2 regions of the Streptomyces sp. NPDC088812 genome follow, and region 1 is predicted to be linked to the other one. Evidence: riboswitches for the same ligand, from Rfam matches in the RefSeq annotation. Region 1 holds a riboswitch; the other holds the start of a gene.
What was found. A riboswitch is a leader RNA that binds a small molecule or an ion and turns the genes downstream of it on or off. The one in region 1 is predicted to bind cyclic di-AMP.
Positions count from the first base shown of each region.

Region 2: it holds a riboswitch for cyclic di-AMP, as region 1 does, so the genes downstream of both, ACIP67_RS35820 (C40 family peptidase) here and ACIP67_RS12930 (transglycosylase SLT domain-containing protein) in region 1, are expected to answer to the same signal.

Region 1 is NZ_JBIVJP010000006.1:156,603-164,332, forward strand. Features, by position in the region: gene ACIP67_RS12910 (polysaccharide deacetylase family protein) at 1-140, opposite strand, end outside; gene ACIP67_RS12915 (glycosyltransferase) at 497-1,828, opposite strand; gene ACIP67_RS12920 (GNAT family N-acetyltransferase) at 2,019-3,092, opposite strand; gene ACIP67_RS12925 (HAD family hydrolase) at 3,341-4,168, shown strand; gene ACIP67_RS12930 (transglycosylase SLT domain-containing protein) at 4,222-4,707, opposite strand; cyclic di-AMP (ydaO/yuaA leader) riboswitch at 4,713-4,891, opposite strand; gene ACIP67_RS12935 (polyprenyl synthetase family protein) at 5,876-6,886, shown strand; gene ACIP67_RS12940 (outer membrane lipoprotein carrier protein LolA) at 7,172-7,730, shown strand, end outside.
Region 2 is NZ_JBIVJP010000026.1:61,557-69,286, forward strand. Features, by position in the region: gene ACIP67_RS35810 (ATP-dependent Clp protease proteolytic subunit) at 63-698, shown strand; gene ACIP67_RS35815 (hypothetical protein) at 706-1,014, shown strand; cyclic di-AMP (ydaO/yuaA leader) riboswitch at 1,354-1,566, shown strand; gene ACIP67_RS35820 (C40 family peptidase) at 1,570-2,043, shown strand; gene ACIP67_RS35825 (ATP-binding protein) at 2,655-3,113, opposite strand; gene ACIP67_RS35830 (helix-turn-helix domain-containing protein) at 3,326-4,186, shown strand; gene ACIP67_RS35835 (DUF397 domain-containing protein) at 4,196-4,438, shown strand; gene ACIP67_RS35840 (8-amino-7-oxononanoate synthase) at 4,510-5,637, opposite strand; gene bioB (biotin synthase BioB) at 5,787-7,028, shown strand; gene ACIP67_RS35850 (adenosylmethionine--8-amino-7-oxononanoate transaminase) at 7,021-7,730, shown strand, end outside.

The sequences.
Region 1 (7,730 bases):
TCGGCGAGCGCGCTGACCGTGACGGGTGTACGGCCGCTGTCCACGACGGCGTCGAGATGCGCCGCGAACTGCCGCGGAGTGACGGTGAACTCCGCGATCCAGTCCGGCGGGTCCTCCATCACGGCGTGGTAGAGGAACACGGGGATGCTCCCCCCGGAGACCGGGAAGCCCGCGCCGGCTCCCGAGCCGTTCGCGCCGGCTCCCGAGCCGTTCGCGCCGGCTCCCGAGCCGTTCGCGCCGGCTCCCGAGCCGTTCGCCCCGGCTCCCGAGCCACTCTCCCCGGTCCCCGAGCCGTTCGCCCCGGCTCCCGAGCCGTTCGCCCCGGCTCCCGAGCCACTCTCCCCGGTCCCCGAGCCACTAGCCCCGGCTCCCAAGCCGTTCGCCCGGGCCCCCGAGCCATTCGCCCAGGCTCCCGAGCCATTCGCCCAGGCCCCCGAGCCGTTCGCCCCGGCCCCGTTACGGCCTATGCCACTTCTGCCGCCGCCCTCGGCCCCCGTCATCGTGACTCCCGGGAGGCGAGAGCCGCCCGCAGAGCCCGCCGGGCCCGCAGGTAGCCGACGGGCCCGTAGAGCATCCCCCGGCGCTGCAACCGGGACAGCCGGCCCGGCCAGGGATGGCTGCGGTCGTCATGGGCGCCGGGTGTACGGGTGCCGTCGGTGTCCGCCTCACGGGTCACGGTCAGGGCGCGGGCGTGGGCGAGGCCGCGGGGCAGCCGGGCCAGGAACGCGGGGAGGAGACCGGGGCGGTTGACGAGGACGGCGGTGAGGTAGGCGGTGAGGCCGGCGCCGTAGCCGTAGGCCTGGGTCTCCAGGTCCCGCCAGGTCTCCCGGTGGTGGTGCCAGACCAGGGCCTGCGGGGCGTAGTGCAGACGGTGGCCCTGGGCGAGGACGCGGACGAACCCGTAGAGGTCGTCGCCCCCGCGCGCGGGCGTGCCGGCGCCGGTGGCCGGGTCGAAGCCGCCGACCGCACGCAGTACGGAGCGGCGGAACGCCATGTTGGCGCCGGAGCCGAACCGGCCCGCCGTGAACGGGAACAGCGACTCGTCGGCGGGCGGGTCGGCCGGGTCGTACGTACGGGCCGTGAAGCCCTTGGCGAAGCCGCCGTGGCTCTCCAGCAGCACCTGGGCGGGGGTGCGCAGCCGGGCCGGCAGGATCAGGCCGGTGACGCAGCCGAGTTCGGGGCCGGCGGTGAAGGGCGCGGTGAGTTCGGTCAGCCAGCGCGGGTCGGCGACCACGTCGTCGTCGGTGAAGGCGATCACCTCGCCGCGCGCGGCCTCGACGCCCCGGTTGTGCGCGACGGCCAGACCGGGCACCGGCTCGGTGACGTACCGCACGCGTTCGGCGTACTTGCGTTCGATCAAGTCCCGGGTCGTGCCGGTCACGGGTGCGTTGTCCACGACGACGATCTCGAAGTCGGGGTGGTCCTGGGCGAGCATCGAGTCGAGCGCGTGGGCGAGCTGCCCGGCACGTTCGCGGGTGGCGATCACGACACTGGTGTACGGCACGGAAGGCGCCGCTCCCGCGCTCGCGGACCGCTCGGCCTCCGCGGCGCCGTTCCCGTTCCCCACCCGCTCCGGGGCGATCCGCTCCCGGGCCAGGCCGGCGAGGACCGTCTTCGGGTCGGCGCCCTCGGGGACCCGTCCCAGGAGCGTGCCGACCGGCCGGCCGTCCCTCCTGACCAGCAGGAACACCTCGCCGTGGGTGACGGGAGGGCTACCGGGACCGGGCCTGAGGGTGGCTCCGGGGCCCTCCAGATCCAGCTCGGCGATCTGTACCGGCCCGATGTCGAGGAACCGCCGGATCTCCTGCTCCACGTGTGCGCGGGACATGAACCCCCCTGCTCTCATGAGCCTTCCCCTGTCATGAAGTCCCCTGCCCTCACGGGCACCTCTCGCGATGGGCCCGCGCCGAACCGGCGTCCGCCCCGCGCCGAACCGGCGTCCGCCCCGCGCCGAACCGGTGTCAGCCCCGCGCCGAACCGGTGTCAGCCCCGCGCCGAACCGGCGTCCGCCCCGCCCGTCACGATCGCCGCAACCGGCGCAACCGCCCCGCGCCCTTCAGCGCCCGCGCCGCCGTCGCCGCCAGCCTCGGCCGGGCCCGTACGAAGTGGTGCGCGCGGCGGGAGGGCTCACGGCTGAGCCAGTGGAACGCGGCGCCCACTCCCGGACGCGTCCACGCCCCCTCGTACACGGGCAGCTCGCCCGTCTTCAGCGAGTCCTTGTACTCGGCCGCGCCCCGCCCCAGATCGAGCAGGCCGATGCCCTCCGCGGCCGACGCCTCGGCCATCCGCAGATGCAGCACCAGCCCCGGCGAGAACTTCGCGAACTCCGGGTCGTAGGCCGGGAACCAGCAGGCCAGGACGGTCGCCGAACGCAGTCCGAAGTGCGCGGCGACGGGCCGCTCACCGGCGTAGAGCACGGACAGCGTGCCGGAGCACTCCGGGGCGCGCGTCTCGGCGAGGGCGTCCACGAGCCGGGTGATCCACTCCTGCGCGAACCGGTCCCGGCGGCCGGTCCTGCGGTACTGCGCCGACTTCCACGCCATGAGCGTGCGCAGTGCGGCCGGGTCGCGCTCGTCGAACACGAACCGCAGCGGCCCGGTCTGGCGGCCCAGCCTGCGTTCCTTCGCGAGCGTCGTCTTCAGGAACTTCGGCGACTGCGCGCGCAGCACGGACTCGTAGGTCTCGTACCCCTTCTCCACGTCGATGACGTAGGAGGCGTACTCGGCGGCCACCTGCGGCAGGAACAGCCCCTGTTCGGCCTCCAGGTTGTCGAAGGCGAAGCTCGACAGGGAACACGCCCGCATCAGTTCGTCCGCGTTCAGCCCGAGGCCCGGGCTCAGTACGGCTCCCTGGGCGTCCGACACGCCGTACGCGAGGGCCTGGCCGCGGCCGAGCCGGCCCCGCTCGTGGGGCAGGAAACCGACCGGCTCGCGCCCCTCGTACACCACCGCCACCCGCGCGCGGGGCCGCACCCGGCCCACGGCGTCGGTGAACTCCGGCTCCATGAACGGATTGCGCGGGACCGTGGACGCGGCGCGCAGCGCGCGCCACCGCTCCCGATCCCCCTCGCCGAGCTCCTCCGGCCCGAGCACACGAACACGTCCACTGCTCAACCTGACCCCCCGATCAAGTCCCCCCTGGACTCTTGGACGGTACCGCTCCAGGCAGTTCGGGCGGTAGGTAGCGGAGCATGTTGTTGCCAATCGGTGCAGAGGCCTTTAACCGCCCTGTACCCGGCGTTGCGTGTGAAAGCCGTTTCCGGCCTCCTTGCCCCGTCCTCCCGCGGATCGGCCTCAGGGGAAGGTGAGTTGGGGACGGCCGGGATCCGTATTCTCTGATCATGGCCGCACCCTTCGCAGATGCCGCGCGCTGCGCCGCGTACTCCCTCATCGCCACCGACCTGGACGGAACGCTGCTCCGCGGCGACGACACCTTCTCCGACCGGTCCCTCGACGCGCTCGCGCGGGTGGCGGCCGCCGGCGCCCGCCACCTGGTGGTGACGGGCCGCCCGGCACCCCGGGTCCGGCCGCTGCTGGCGAACCTGCACAGCCGGGGACTCGCGGTGTGCGGCCAGGGTGCACAGTTGTACGACGCCGGCGCGGACCGCCTGCTGTGGTCGGTCACCTTGGACCGGGACCTGGCGGAGACCGCGCTCGGGAAGATCGAGGCCGAGGTCGGCGAGGTGTACGCGGCCGTCGACCAGGACGGTGTCGACGGGCTGACGCTCATCGAGCCGGGCTACCGGATGCCCCACCCGACCCTGCCGGCCCTGCGCGTCGGGTCGCGCGACGACCTGTGGTGCGAGCCGGTCAGCAAGGTGCTGTTGCGCCACCCCACCCTGTCCGACGACGAGTTGGCGGCGACGGCCCGCTCGGTGGTCGGTTCGCTCGCGACCGTCACCATGTCCGGGCCGGGCACGGTGGAGCTCCAGCCGTGCGGCATCACCAAGGCGACGGGGCTGGCGCTGGCCGCCGAACACCTCGGGCTGAGGCCCGAGGACACACTGGCCTTCGGTGACATGCCCAACGACATCCCGATGTTCGACTGGGCGGCGCGCGGTGTCGCGATGGCCAACGCCCACCCCGAGCTGAAGGCGGTGGCCGACGAGGTGACGACGTCGAACGAGGACGACGGCGTGGCCGTCGTCCTCGAAAGACTCTTCCCCTAGGGCGAGTCCCGCGGGGTGTGTCCCGCAGGGTGTGTCCTGAGCCTGGGTGCAGGTCAGTACGCGCCGAACACGTTGTCGATGGAGCCGTAGCGCGCGGCCGCGTAGTTGCAGGCCGCGGTGATGTTGGCGACCGGGTCGTACGGGTCGTACGAGGTGCCGGGCACGTGGTACGCGGCGAAGGTCGGGTCGATGACCTGGAGCAGCCCCTTGGAGGGGGTGCCCTTGGCCGCGTTGGAGTCCCAGAGGTTGATGGCCTTCGGGTTGCCCGACGACTCGCGGAGGATGTTGCGGTGGATGCCGTTGTACGTGCCCGGGATGCCGCGCTCGGCCATGATCGCGAGCGACTCGCGGATCCAGCCGTCGAGGTTGTCGGGGTACCCGGCGACCGTGGTGACCGACGTCGTGGTGACCGACGTCGGGGCGGCGGCGGAGGCGCTGGTGGCGGCCATGAACGGAAGGGAGAGCACGGCGGCGCCGGTGCAGACGGCGGCGACGGTGCGGGCGAGACGGGTGCGGCGGGGCTGGGCGGCAGCAGACATGGCGGAATTCCTCTCCGGCGCCTGCGGGGTGAGCTGTCGGGTTCGGGCGGGGAGGTGCCCGGCCGGCCGCCGTACGGGTACGGCGGCACGACTTCACCCCTAGCCGGGGCCGTTACGTGCGTGACGTACGGCCCGGCGTCTACCTGGGTCCCCCGCTCCTGCCGTGCGTGAGTGTTCGTCGATGGGTGGTGAAGGGCGGCGGCAGGATTCGGCGTCCGCCCGACTTGTGGCGGGAACGTATGCGAGAGCACATGTCCGGAACAAGTGGCGGAGTCACACCACACCCCTATTGACCATGATCCGCTCGGTATGGGGTGCTTGATCCTTTGCTGTCGTGAAACGTCAACTGGCTTGGCGCAAAGCGGAATCACAGGGTTCGGTGTGGGGGGTGGGGTGGGGGTGGGGAGTGAGCCAACTCACCCGTCATCGCAATAGGTGCCAAACGGACAATGAGCCCCAAGTCCTTTGTAAAAGGGCGTGTTGTGGAGGGGTGGGGGCTGTCCGGCTCCGAACCGGTCGCGGCAGGAGCGGTACCTCGGGAGGCGGTCGGTGAGCCGGCGACGGGGGCAGCGGACTGGGTGTGTCGTGCGGCGCGGCCAGGGCGGCGCGGCCAGGGCGGCGCGGCCAGGGCGGCGCGGTCGGGGTGACGCGGTCGGTACGGCCAGGCCGGCGGCGGCCGCGATCGCCGGGCTGGTGAAGGGCGCCGCGAAGCAGGCGACCGGGACAGACGGCGACCCTGCCGGTCGTCGGCGTCGACGGTGGGGTGGGCCTTCGTGCGCCTTCGTCCGGTCGGGTGAAGGCCCCCGGTCAAGCGAGGGCTCCCGGCCGGGGAGGCGGCGGCCGGGGACGGCGTCGTCGCGCGGAGGGAAGGCCGGTCGGCGGATTCGACGCCTACCCCTGCGCGCTGGACATGAATCACTGCTTCCCGGTCAGTCGATGAATGTCCGTTCGTATCGGCTGATCGGAAACATACCGGTCGTGATCGGAAGCCGCCCGGGCTCATCCGGGCTCCTCTCGTCGTCTCCCGGTCGAGCGACGTGCGGGGCCGGGTGACGTGGGGGCTTATCAGTGATCGAAACGTGACCGGATACGCTGACTCGAGTGATGGCAGCGACCTATCGACAAACCGTGTAACCGCCAGTAGACACCAGCAGACAGGAGACCCCTCGTGACCGTCGTCGGGCCGTTCGGGCTGAGCGTGCGGGACCAGGCTCTGGAAGCCGATGTCCAGGCCGGATTGACGGCTGTCGAGGAAGGCTTGCTCGAGGCCACCAAGAGCGAGGTTCCCTTCATCACGGAAGCCGCCCAGCACCTGGTGCGGGCGGGCGGAAAGCGGTTCCGGCCCCTGCTCGTGATGCTCGCGGCGCAGTTCGGCGACCCGTACGCACCGGGGATCGTGCCGTCGGCCGTGGTGGTGGAGCTCACCCACCTGGCCACGCTGTACCACGACGACGTGATGGACGAGGCGACCGTACGGCGCGGGGTGCCGAGCGCGAACACACGCTGGGGGAACTCGGTCGCCGTCCTCACCGGGGACTTCCTCTTCGCCCGGGCCTCGCACATCCTCGCCGACCTCGGGCCCGAGGCGGTCCGGGTGCAGGCGGAGGCGTTCGAGCGGCTGGTCACGGGGCAGATCCTGGAGACGGCGGGGCCGACGGACGGGCGGGACCCGGTCGAGCACTACCTCGACGTGCTGGGCGGCAAGACCGGCTCGCTGGTGGCCGTCTCGTGCCGGTTCGGCGCGATGATGTCGGGCGCCGACGAGACGGTCGTGGACGTGCTGACGCAGTACGGCGAGCGGCTGGGAGTCGCCTTCCAGCTCGCGGACGACGTCCTGGACATCGCGTCGGACTCCCACGAGTCGGGCAAGACGCCGGGCACGGACCTGCGGGAAGGGATTCCGACGCTGCCCGTGCTGCGGCTGCGGGAGCGGGCGGAGCGCCTGGCGCTGCCCGAGGACGTGGCGCTCTGCGAGCTGCTGGACTCCGACCTGAGCGACGACGCACGGCACGCGGAGGCGCTGGCCGCCCTGCGCGCCCACTCCGCGCTGGAGCAGGCCCGCGCGGACACCGTGCGGTACGCGAAGGAGGCACGGGCCGTGCTGGCGCCGCTGCGGGAGTGCGGGGCCAAGAAGGCGCTGATGGAGCTGTGCGACGCGGTGGTGCACCGGGCCGGGTGAGGTGCCCTCGCCCCAACCCGTCCCGCCTCGCCCCGCCCCATCCCGTCCCATGCTGTTTCGTCGCGCCCACCCACCCCTACGGGTCATCGTCGGCCACCCGCCCCCGTGTCATACCGCAGGCGTAGACGGAGTTGAGTCCTCGGGTTGACGTATGTGGTGGGCCGATTTGGTCAGATGGAGACCACGGAGAACCCCAATCCTCACCGATTCGGGTGAGAATGGCGGCTTGGGGTGGGGTCGTTCGCGACATGACCAGCCGCCGCCGACGACGGAGGTAAGGCACACATGGCACCGTACGCATCCGACGACAGCACACGCGCCGGGGAGACCGACGACGACCCGCGCGTCGGACGGCGCAAGGCCGTTCGGTACGTCGTTCCGGTCACCGTGGCGGGTGTCGCGGCGGCGACGATCGGGCTCGTCCCGGCGTTGGCCGACTCGGGCGACCCCGACCTGCCGAAGATCAGCGCGCAGCAGCTCATAGAGAAGATCGCCGCGTCCGACGTGCAGCAGCTCTCCGGCACCGTGAAGATCAGCACCGATCTGGGCCTGCCCGACCTGGGCGGCCTGGAGACCGGGCTGCTCTCCGGGGCCACCGGGGAGAGCGGCGGCTCGTCCGCCGACCCCTCGGCCAAGCTCACCGAACTCGCCTCCGGTACGCACACCCTGCGCGTCGCCGCCGACGGCCCGGACCGGCAGAAGCTCTCCCTCCTGGAGAACGCCGCCGAGTACAGCGTCATCCACAACGGCACGGACGTGTGGGCGTACGACAGCGCCTCCGACGAGGTCTACCACTCGACCGTCGAGAAGAACGCGAAGGACGACGGCACGCCCGTGCCCGCCA
Region 2 (7,730 bases), on a different contig from region 1:
ACCCCATTCTAACGTCACGTACGTCCTGTACATTTTTTACAGACGTCAAGGAGGGGGTTCCCATGACCCGACCGTCCGCCCGCCATGTCCTGCCCGAGTTCACCGAACGCACCGGCTCTGGGCACCGGACGCTGGACCCGTACTCCAAGCTGCTGGAGGAGCGCATCGTCTTCCTGGGCACGCCGATCGACGACACCGCGGCGAACGACGTGATGGCCCAGCTCATGTACCTGGAGCACCGGGACCCCGACCGGGACATCTCGCTGTACGTCAACTCCCCGGGCGGCTCGTTCAGCGCGATGTCGGCCGTCTACGACACGCTGCGGTACGTCACCTGCGACGTGGCGACCGTCTGCCTGGGCCGGGCCGACTCGTCCGCCGCCGTCCTGCTGGCCGCGGGCACACCGGGCAAGCGGTCCGTGCTGCCGGGCGCGCGCGTGGTGCTCCGCCAGCCGGCGCTGCCGGAGCCGGTGCGGGGGCAGACCAGCGACCTGGTCGTCCAGGCCGGGGAACTGGCCCGCACCCGCACCCGCCTGGAGGAGATGCTCGTACGGCACACCGGGCGCCGTCCGGAGCAGGTGAGCGCCGACCTCGAACGCGACCGGATCCTCGACGCCCGCCAGGCCGTGGAGTACGGCCTGGCGGACCGGGTGGTCCCGGCCCGCAGGGCTTCCGGCGGCCTGCCGGGCGTGGGGTGAGCCGCCGATGCTGCCTCCCGAGCTGCCCCCGCTGCCCGCGCTGACCCGGGCCGAGGCCGAGTTGATCGACCGTTACCTGGAGGTGGTCGACCTGCTCGGCCGGATCAACCCCGCCCGCGACGGCGACACCTACCGCGGACTGCGCGCCGCCCAGGCGCTGGTGAGCAGGGCGACCGCGCTGCGCGACGCGCTGACGCTGATGCACCAGCGGGGCGAGAGCGAACTGCACGCGCCGACGCTCGCGCGGGCGCTGCGCGTGCTCGACGGGGAGCGCCGCACGGCGCGCGTCACGATGCCTCCGCTCCCCGACCGATGACGTACGGGTGTCCCGACGGCTCCGTGTTCGCCGAAAGCGTGACGCGCGGACCCGAGTTGAAACGGACCGAACGGCGTACCCCCGGGCGGCCCATCCTCGGCTGCTTTTTCCAGCCCACAGCGGTTGCGCGAAATGAGGGGCACCGCGCCGGAACGGAGGGTTCCAGTGCTGGTCGGGGGGTATGTCGTCGCCTTGACACCTGACCCGCCATCAGGGTGTCCACCCGAACGGGTGAGTGGTGAGTAACCCCACAAATCCCCGGTTGCGTTGGGATTTTCGGACATCGGTGCGCCAAGATCCCTGACTGACGACAAGCCCCCGCCACAAGCGGCGGGGCGGTCCGGGCGGACGCCGAGTCCTGCCGCCGCCCGGATGACCGGTCGACAGGAGTGCATCGGCAGGAGTGGAGGACCCAAGCACGACGGGTCGCCGGGAGCGGTCGCGCCATGACCGGACCGAGCAGCCCTTGGGGTGAAGCCGCAGCAGCGGCCGGGCAACTTCGCCAGCCCGAATCCGACAGGTCATCCTTCACAGGCGGCTGACGAAGGGTTGCGCATGACTGCGCTGAATCGTGTCCCGTCGCTCATGGCCCGGGCCGGCACGGCCTCGGCCTTCGCCATCGCCGCCGTGGGCGGCTCGATCGTGGTCCCGGGTGTCGCCTCCGAAGCGGCGGCCGCCACCCCGGCGACGAAGGCACTCCAGATCGCGGCCTCCAAGAAGGGTTCGCCCTACCGGTACGGAGCCGCCGGGCCGAACAGGTTCGACTGCTCCGGGCTCACGCTGTACTCGTTCAAGAAGGCGGGCAAGAAACTGCCTCGTACGGCGGCCCAGCAGTACAACAAGACCACCCACATCTCGGCGAGCAAGCGCAAGGCCGGGGACCTCGTGTTCTTCCACTCGGGGTCGTACGTCTACCACGTCGGGATCTACGCCGGTAAGGGCAAGATCTGGCACTCCCCGAAGACCGGGGACGTGGTGAGGCTGCAGAAGATCTGGACCAAGAGCGTCTGGTACGGCCGGGTCAAGTGACCCTCCGGAGGCGGTGGCGGCGTCCCTGACGCGCCGCCACCGCCTCCGGAGCCCGCCTCCCGGAGCCCGGGGCCGGTCAGGCGGCCTCGCGCCGTCTGCGCCACGCCCAGGGCCGTCACACAGCCGTTCACAGCCGCCCGCAGCCGGTGACAGCCCTCTGTAGCCTTCGCGGCCCTCCGTAGCCTTCGCAGTCCTCCACGGCTGCACAGCCCTCCGCAGCCGCCGATCCCCGCCCGTCCCCACCGGTCGCCTCGGACCTCGCCCGGCTGCGCGGCACCACGCCCTCGGCCGTTCCCGGTCCCTCGGCGGCAGCCGCTGCCACCCCCACGCCGCCTCTGCCGGCCGAGCGCGCGGCCCGCCCTCACGCCCTCCGAAACCACCCGTTCGGCGGACACCCGCGCCCGCACCCCGCACACCACTCGTCCGGCGGACGGCCACGCCCGTGCGGCCCCCGCCTCCCCGCGCACCTCCCACTGGCCCCGCACCCGCACGTCCCCGAGCCCTCCGCACCCCGTCCCCGCACCCCGTCCCCACAGCCGTCCGCCACCCGCCCCCACACACACCCCACCCCCCTCACCGCTCCTCGTTCCGCCACCGGAATCCGAGCGGGGTCAAGGTTCCTGTTGGCCCGCCGTCGCCACCGGCTCCACGGGCACCGTCCACGGGAGGTCGACGCAGATGGTCTTGCCGCCCTCGCGGGTGGGGCGGACGCGGAGTCTGCCACCGCACTCCGCGGTCAGCCACCGGATGATCACCAGGCCACGGCCGTTGTCCTGCTGGACGGCGGCCGGCAGGCGCCTGGGGAAGCGCGGGTGGCTGTCCGTGACGCCGATGCGCAGCAGCTCGTCCCGGTCGAGCCGGAGGTCCACCCTGAAGGTGGGCGACTGTCCGAAGGTGTGCTGTACAGCGTTGGTGGCGAGCTCGGAGACGATGAGGCGGACGGTGTCGGCCGTCTCCGCCTCCGCGGGAAGACCCCATCCCCCCAGCGTGGTCAGCACGAACGCGCGAGCCGTGGACACCGAGGCGGGATCGCTCGGCAGAGTGAGGGATGCTTCCAGATGGTCTGCCATGGCGGTGCCGTCCCTTTCCCACGGGACCGGAGTCCGACACGGTGCGGATGGTTCGAGTACGGTCCCGGACTGGTGCTTCGTCGCCAGATTGCCATCAGCGGGCCGCCACCGGTGGCGATCCCCCAAGATGTGCATATATCTGTCGCTCGATGCGGTGAACTCTGCCACGGCAGAGCGTATTTGGACGGCTCGTAGGGAGTAAGGAGAACTCCATGCAGCACGGTCCCGCGGTGCGCCGCCGGAAACTGGGCGCCGAACTGCGGGCCCTGCGCGCCCGCCTCGGCCTGACCAGTGGCGAGGCGGCCCGGCTCGTGGGCTGGCACCAGTCGAAGGTGAGCCGGATCGAGACCGGCACCAGCGGTACGAAACCCGCCGATGTGCGGTTACTCCTCGACGCCTACGGCGTGTCCGATCCCCGGATGCGGGAGCTCATGCTGGCGCTGGCGGGGTCCGCCGACAGCGGCGGACGGGATCACTGGGTGCACGCCTACCGTGGCGTACTGCCGCCCGCCTACCGGGACTTCATCAGCCTGGAGTCGCAGGCGAGCGCGATGCGCACCCTGGAGACGACCGTGGTCCCGGGGCTGCTCCAGACGCCCGAGTACGCGCGGGCGGTGACGAGGGCCGCTGTCGAGGGCGCCGACGACGACCAGTTGGACACCCTGGTGGAGGTGCGGCTGGCCCGCCAGGACGTACTGCGCGCACAGCCGCCGCTGACGCTGAACGCGGTGCTGGACGAGGCCGTGCTGCGTCGGGAGGTGGGCGGCCCGGAGGTCATGGCCCGGCAGCTGGAACGGCTCGTGGAGGCGGGCCGGCTTCCCCAAGTGACGCTCCAGGTACTGCCGTTCAGTGCCGGAGCTCATATCGGAGTCACAGGTTCTTTCGTTATCTTCTCGTTTACGAGCACTTCTGATCTGGATGTGGTTGTTCTCGACCACTTGACGAGTAGCCTCTATCTCGAACGGAAAGAACACCTCCAGGCCTACACCGAGGCCTTCGACGCCCTTCGGGCGCACGCCCTTTCACCCGAGGACACACTGGAATACATCGCCGCGAAAGCCGCCGGCACGTAAGGAGGCACCATGACTGCACTGCCTCGGAACGTACCCTCCAGTACCGACCTGCACGACCGCCGCCGTCCGCAGGGTCTGCGGTGGCTGCGCAGCAGCTACAGCACGGGAGCCAACAACTGCGTGGAGACGGCCCGCCCGGAGACCGGACCGTGGGCCGGCCTGCTCGCCGTACGCGACTCCAAGGACCCGGCCGGACCCGCCCTGCTCTTCTCCCCCGAGAGCTGGACGGGCTTCACGGCCACGTTCCGCTGACCTTCGTCCGGACCGTCCGGACCCCTGCCCCCCACCCGTATCCCGGCGCCGCCCGGCCGTGTCACGCCGACTCATGGCCGTGTCTCGCCGATCACTCGTACAGCGCGTTCGATCTGCGCCTCGGAGAGGTCCGCACGGGCGGTCAGCCTCAGGCGTGAGACGCCGTCGGGCACGGAGGGAGGACGGAAGCAGCCGACGGTCAGGCCTGCCGCCCGGCAGTCCGCCGCCCAGCGCACGGCCCGCTCCGGGGACGGCGCACGCACGGAGACGACCGCGGCGTCCGGACGCACCGCCTCCAGACCCGCGGCCGTCAGCCGCGCGTGCAGGTCGCCCGCGACCGCACGCGCGCGTGCCGCGCGTTCCGGTTCGCGGCGCAGCAGCCGCAGGGCCGCCAGGGCCGCCCCCGCCGCCGCGGGGGCGAGACCGGTGTCGAAGATGAACGTCCGGGCCGCGTTCACCAGGTGCTCGATCACCCGCGCGGGTCCGAGCACGGCCCCGCCCTGGCTGCCGAGCGACTTGGACAGCGTGACCGTGACGACGACGTCGCCGGCGCCGGCCAGTCCCGCGGCGTGCGGGGCGCCGCGCCCGCCGGCGCCGAGGACGCCGAGCCCGTGGGCGTCGTCGACGACCAGCCCGGCCCCGTGCTCCCGGCACACCTCGGCGAGGGCGGCCAGCGGCGCCGCGTCGCCGTCGACCGAGAACACCGTGTCGGAGACCGTCAGCGCCGGGCCCGGGTGCGTGCCGAGCGCCTTGCGCACGGCGTCCGGGTCGGCGTGCGCGACGACCTGCGTGGTGCCGCGGGCCAGCCGGCAGCCGTCGATGAGCGAGGCGTGGTTCCCGGCGTCCGAGACGATCAGGGTGCCGTGCGGGGCCAGCGCGGTGACCGCCGCCAGGTTCGCGGCGTAGCCGGAGGAGAGGACCAGGGCCGCCTCGAAGCCGCAGAAGCCGGCCAGTTCCCGTTCCAGCTCGGCGTGGAGTTCGGTGGTGCCGGTGACGAGACGGGAGCCGGTGGCACCGGCGCCCCAGGTCCGGGCGGCCCGCGCCGCGCCCTCGGTGACCTCCGGGTGACGGGCCAGGCCCAGGTAGTCGTTGCTCGCGAGGTCGAGGAGCGGCGAGTCGGCCGGCCGGGGACGCAGGGTCCGTACGAGTCCGGCGCGGCGGCGCAGCTCCGCCTGCTCGTCGATCCAGCCGAACGCCATGGGGTCCTCCGGTGCTTTTGTAGGTAGCGGACAGACACTAGCGGCAGGTGTGGCCGCCCATGGTGTGGCACTACCCACACGTCGCAGCGGGCGTGTTGTGTGATCCCTACCTTGGCCCGGAGTGGTTCGGTAGGACAGGATCGGCTCTCATGGACCTGTTGAACACGCTGGTGGACAAGGGGCTTCGGCGCGAGCTGCCGACCCGTGCGGAAGCGCTGGCCGTCCTCGCGACGTCCGACGACGACCTGCTCGACGTGGTGGCCGCGGCCGGCCGGGTGCGCCGGCACTGGTTCGGGCGACGGGTGAAGCTCAACTACCTCGTCAACCTCAAGTCGGGGCTGTGCCCCGAGGACTGCTCCTACTGCTCCCAGCGGCTCGGCTCCACCGCCGGGATCCTCAAGTACACCTGGCTCAAGCCCGACGAGGCCTCCGAGGCGGCGGCCGCGGGGCTGGCCGGCGGCGCGAAGCGGGTGTGCCTGGTGGCGAGCGGGCGCGGTCCGACGGACCGGGACGTGGACCGGGTCTCCGAGACCATCAAGGCCATCAAGGAGCGGAACGAGGAGGTCGAGGTGTGCGCCTGTCTCGGTCTGCTCTCCGAGGGACAGGCGGAGCGGCTGCGCGCGGCGGGCGCCGACGCCTACAACCACAACCTGAACACGTCCGAGGGGACGTACGCGGACATCACGACCACGCACACGTACGCCGACCGGGTGGACACGGTCCACAAGGCGCACGCGGCGGGCCTGTCCGCCTGCTCCGGGCTGATCGCCGGCATGGGCGAGAGCGACGAGGACCTGGTCGACGTGGTCTTCTCGCTGCGCGAGCTGGACCCGGACTCGGTCCCGGTCAACTTCCTGATCCCCTTCGAGGGCACCCCGCTCGCCAAGGAGTGGAACCTCACCCCGCAGCGGTGCCTGCGCATCCTGGCGATGGTGCGGTTCGTGTGCCCGGACGTCGAGGTGCGTATCGCGGGCGGGCGCGAGGTCCATCTGCGCACGATGCAGCCGCTCGCGCTGCACCTGGCCAACTCGATCTTCCTGGGCGACTACCTCACCAGCGAGGGCCAGGCGGGCCGGGCCGACCTGGAGATGATCGCGGACGCCGGCTTCGAGGTGGAGGGCGCGGAACAGGTGACGCTGCCGGAGCACCGCGTCGCCGCCGGCGGCGACTTCGGGGACTGCGGGGGCGGGGGCGGCGGATCGCACGGGAACGCCGGGTGCGGATCGCACGGCACCGCCGGGTGCGGGTCGCACGAGGGCGCGGGCTGCGGGTCGCACGAGGTGGGCGGCGTCTGTGGCTCCGCTCCGGTGGCGGCGGCCGGCGAGCCCCGCACGGACCTGGTCGCCGTACGCCGCCGGGGTGCCGGGACGGACCTCGCGCCCAATGCCTGACCCGAACGTGCCGGAGCTGCTGGATCTCGACCGGCGGCACGTGTGGCATCCGTACGGTCCGATGCCCGGCCGGGCCGAGCCGCTCGTCGTGGAGTCGGCGAGCGGGGTCCGGCTGCGGCTCGCCGACGGCTCGGGCGAGCTGGTCGACGGCATGGCGTCCTGGTGGTCGGCGATCCACGGCTACAACCACCCGGTGCTGAACGAGGCGGTGCGCGCGCAGCTCGGCCGGATGAGCCACGTGATGTTCGGCGGGCTCACCCACGAGCCCGCCGTTCGGCTGGTGAAGCTCCTCGTCGACATGTCGCCGGCAGGGCTGGAGCACGTCTTCCTCGCCGACTCGGGATCGGTGTCCGTCGAGGTCGCGGTCAAGATGTGCCTCCAGTACTGGCGTTCGCTGGGCCGGCCCGGCAAGCGGCGGCTGCTGACCTGGCGCGGTGGCTACCACGGCGACACCTGGCAGCCGATGTCGGTGTGCGACCCCGAGGGCGGCATGCACGACCTGTGGGCCGGGGTGCTGCCCCGCCAGGTGTTCGTGGACGCGCCGCCCGCCGACCACGACGAGGCGTACGCGGAGCGGCTGCGCTCGGCGATCGAACGGCACGCCGACGACCTGGCCGCGGTGATCGTCGAGCCGGTGGTGCAGGGGGCCGGGGGGATGCGGTTCCACTCCCCCGCGTACCTGCGGGTGCTGCGCGAGGCGTG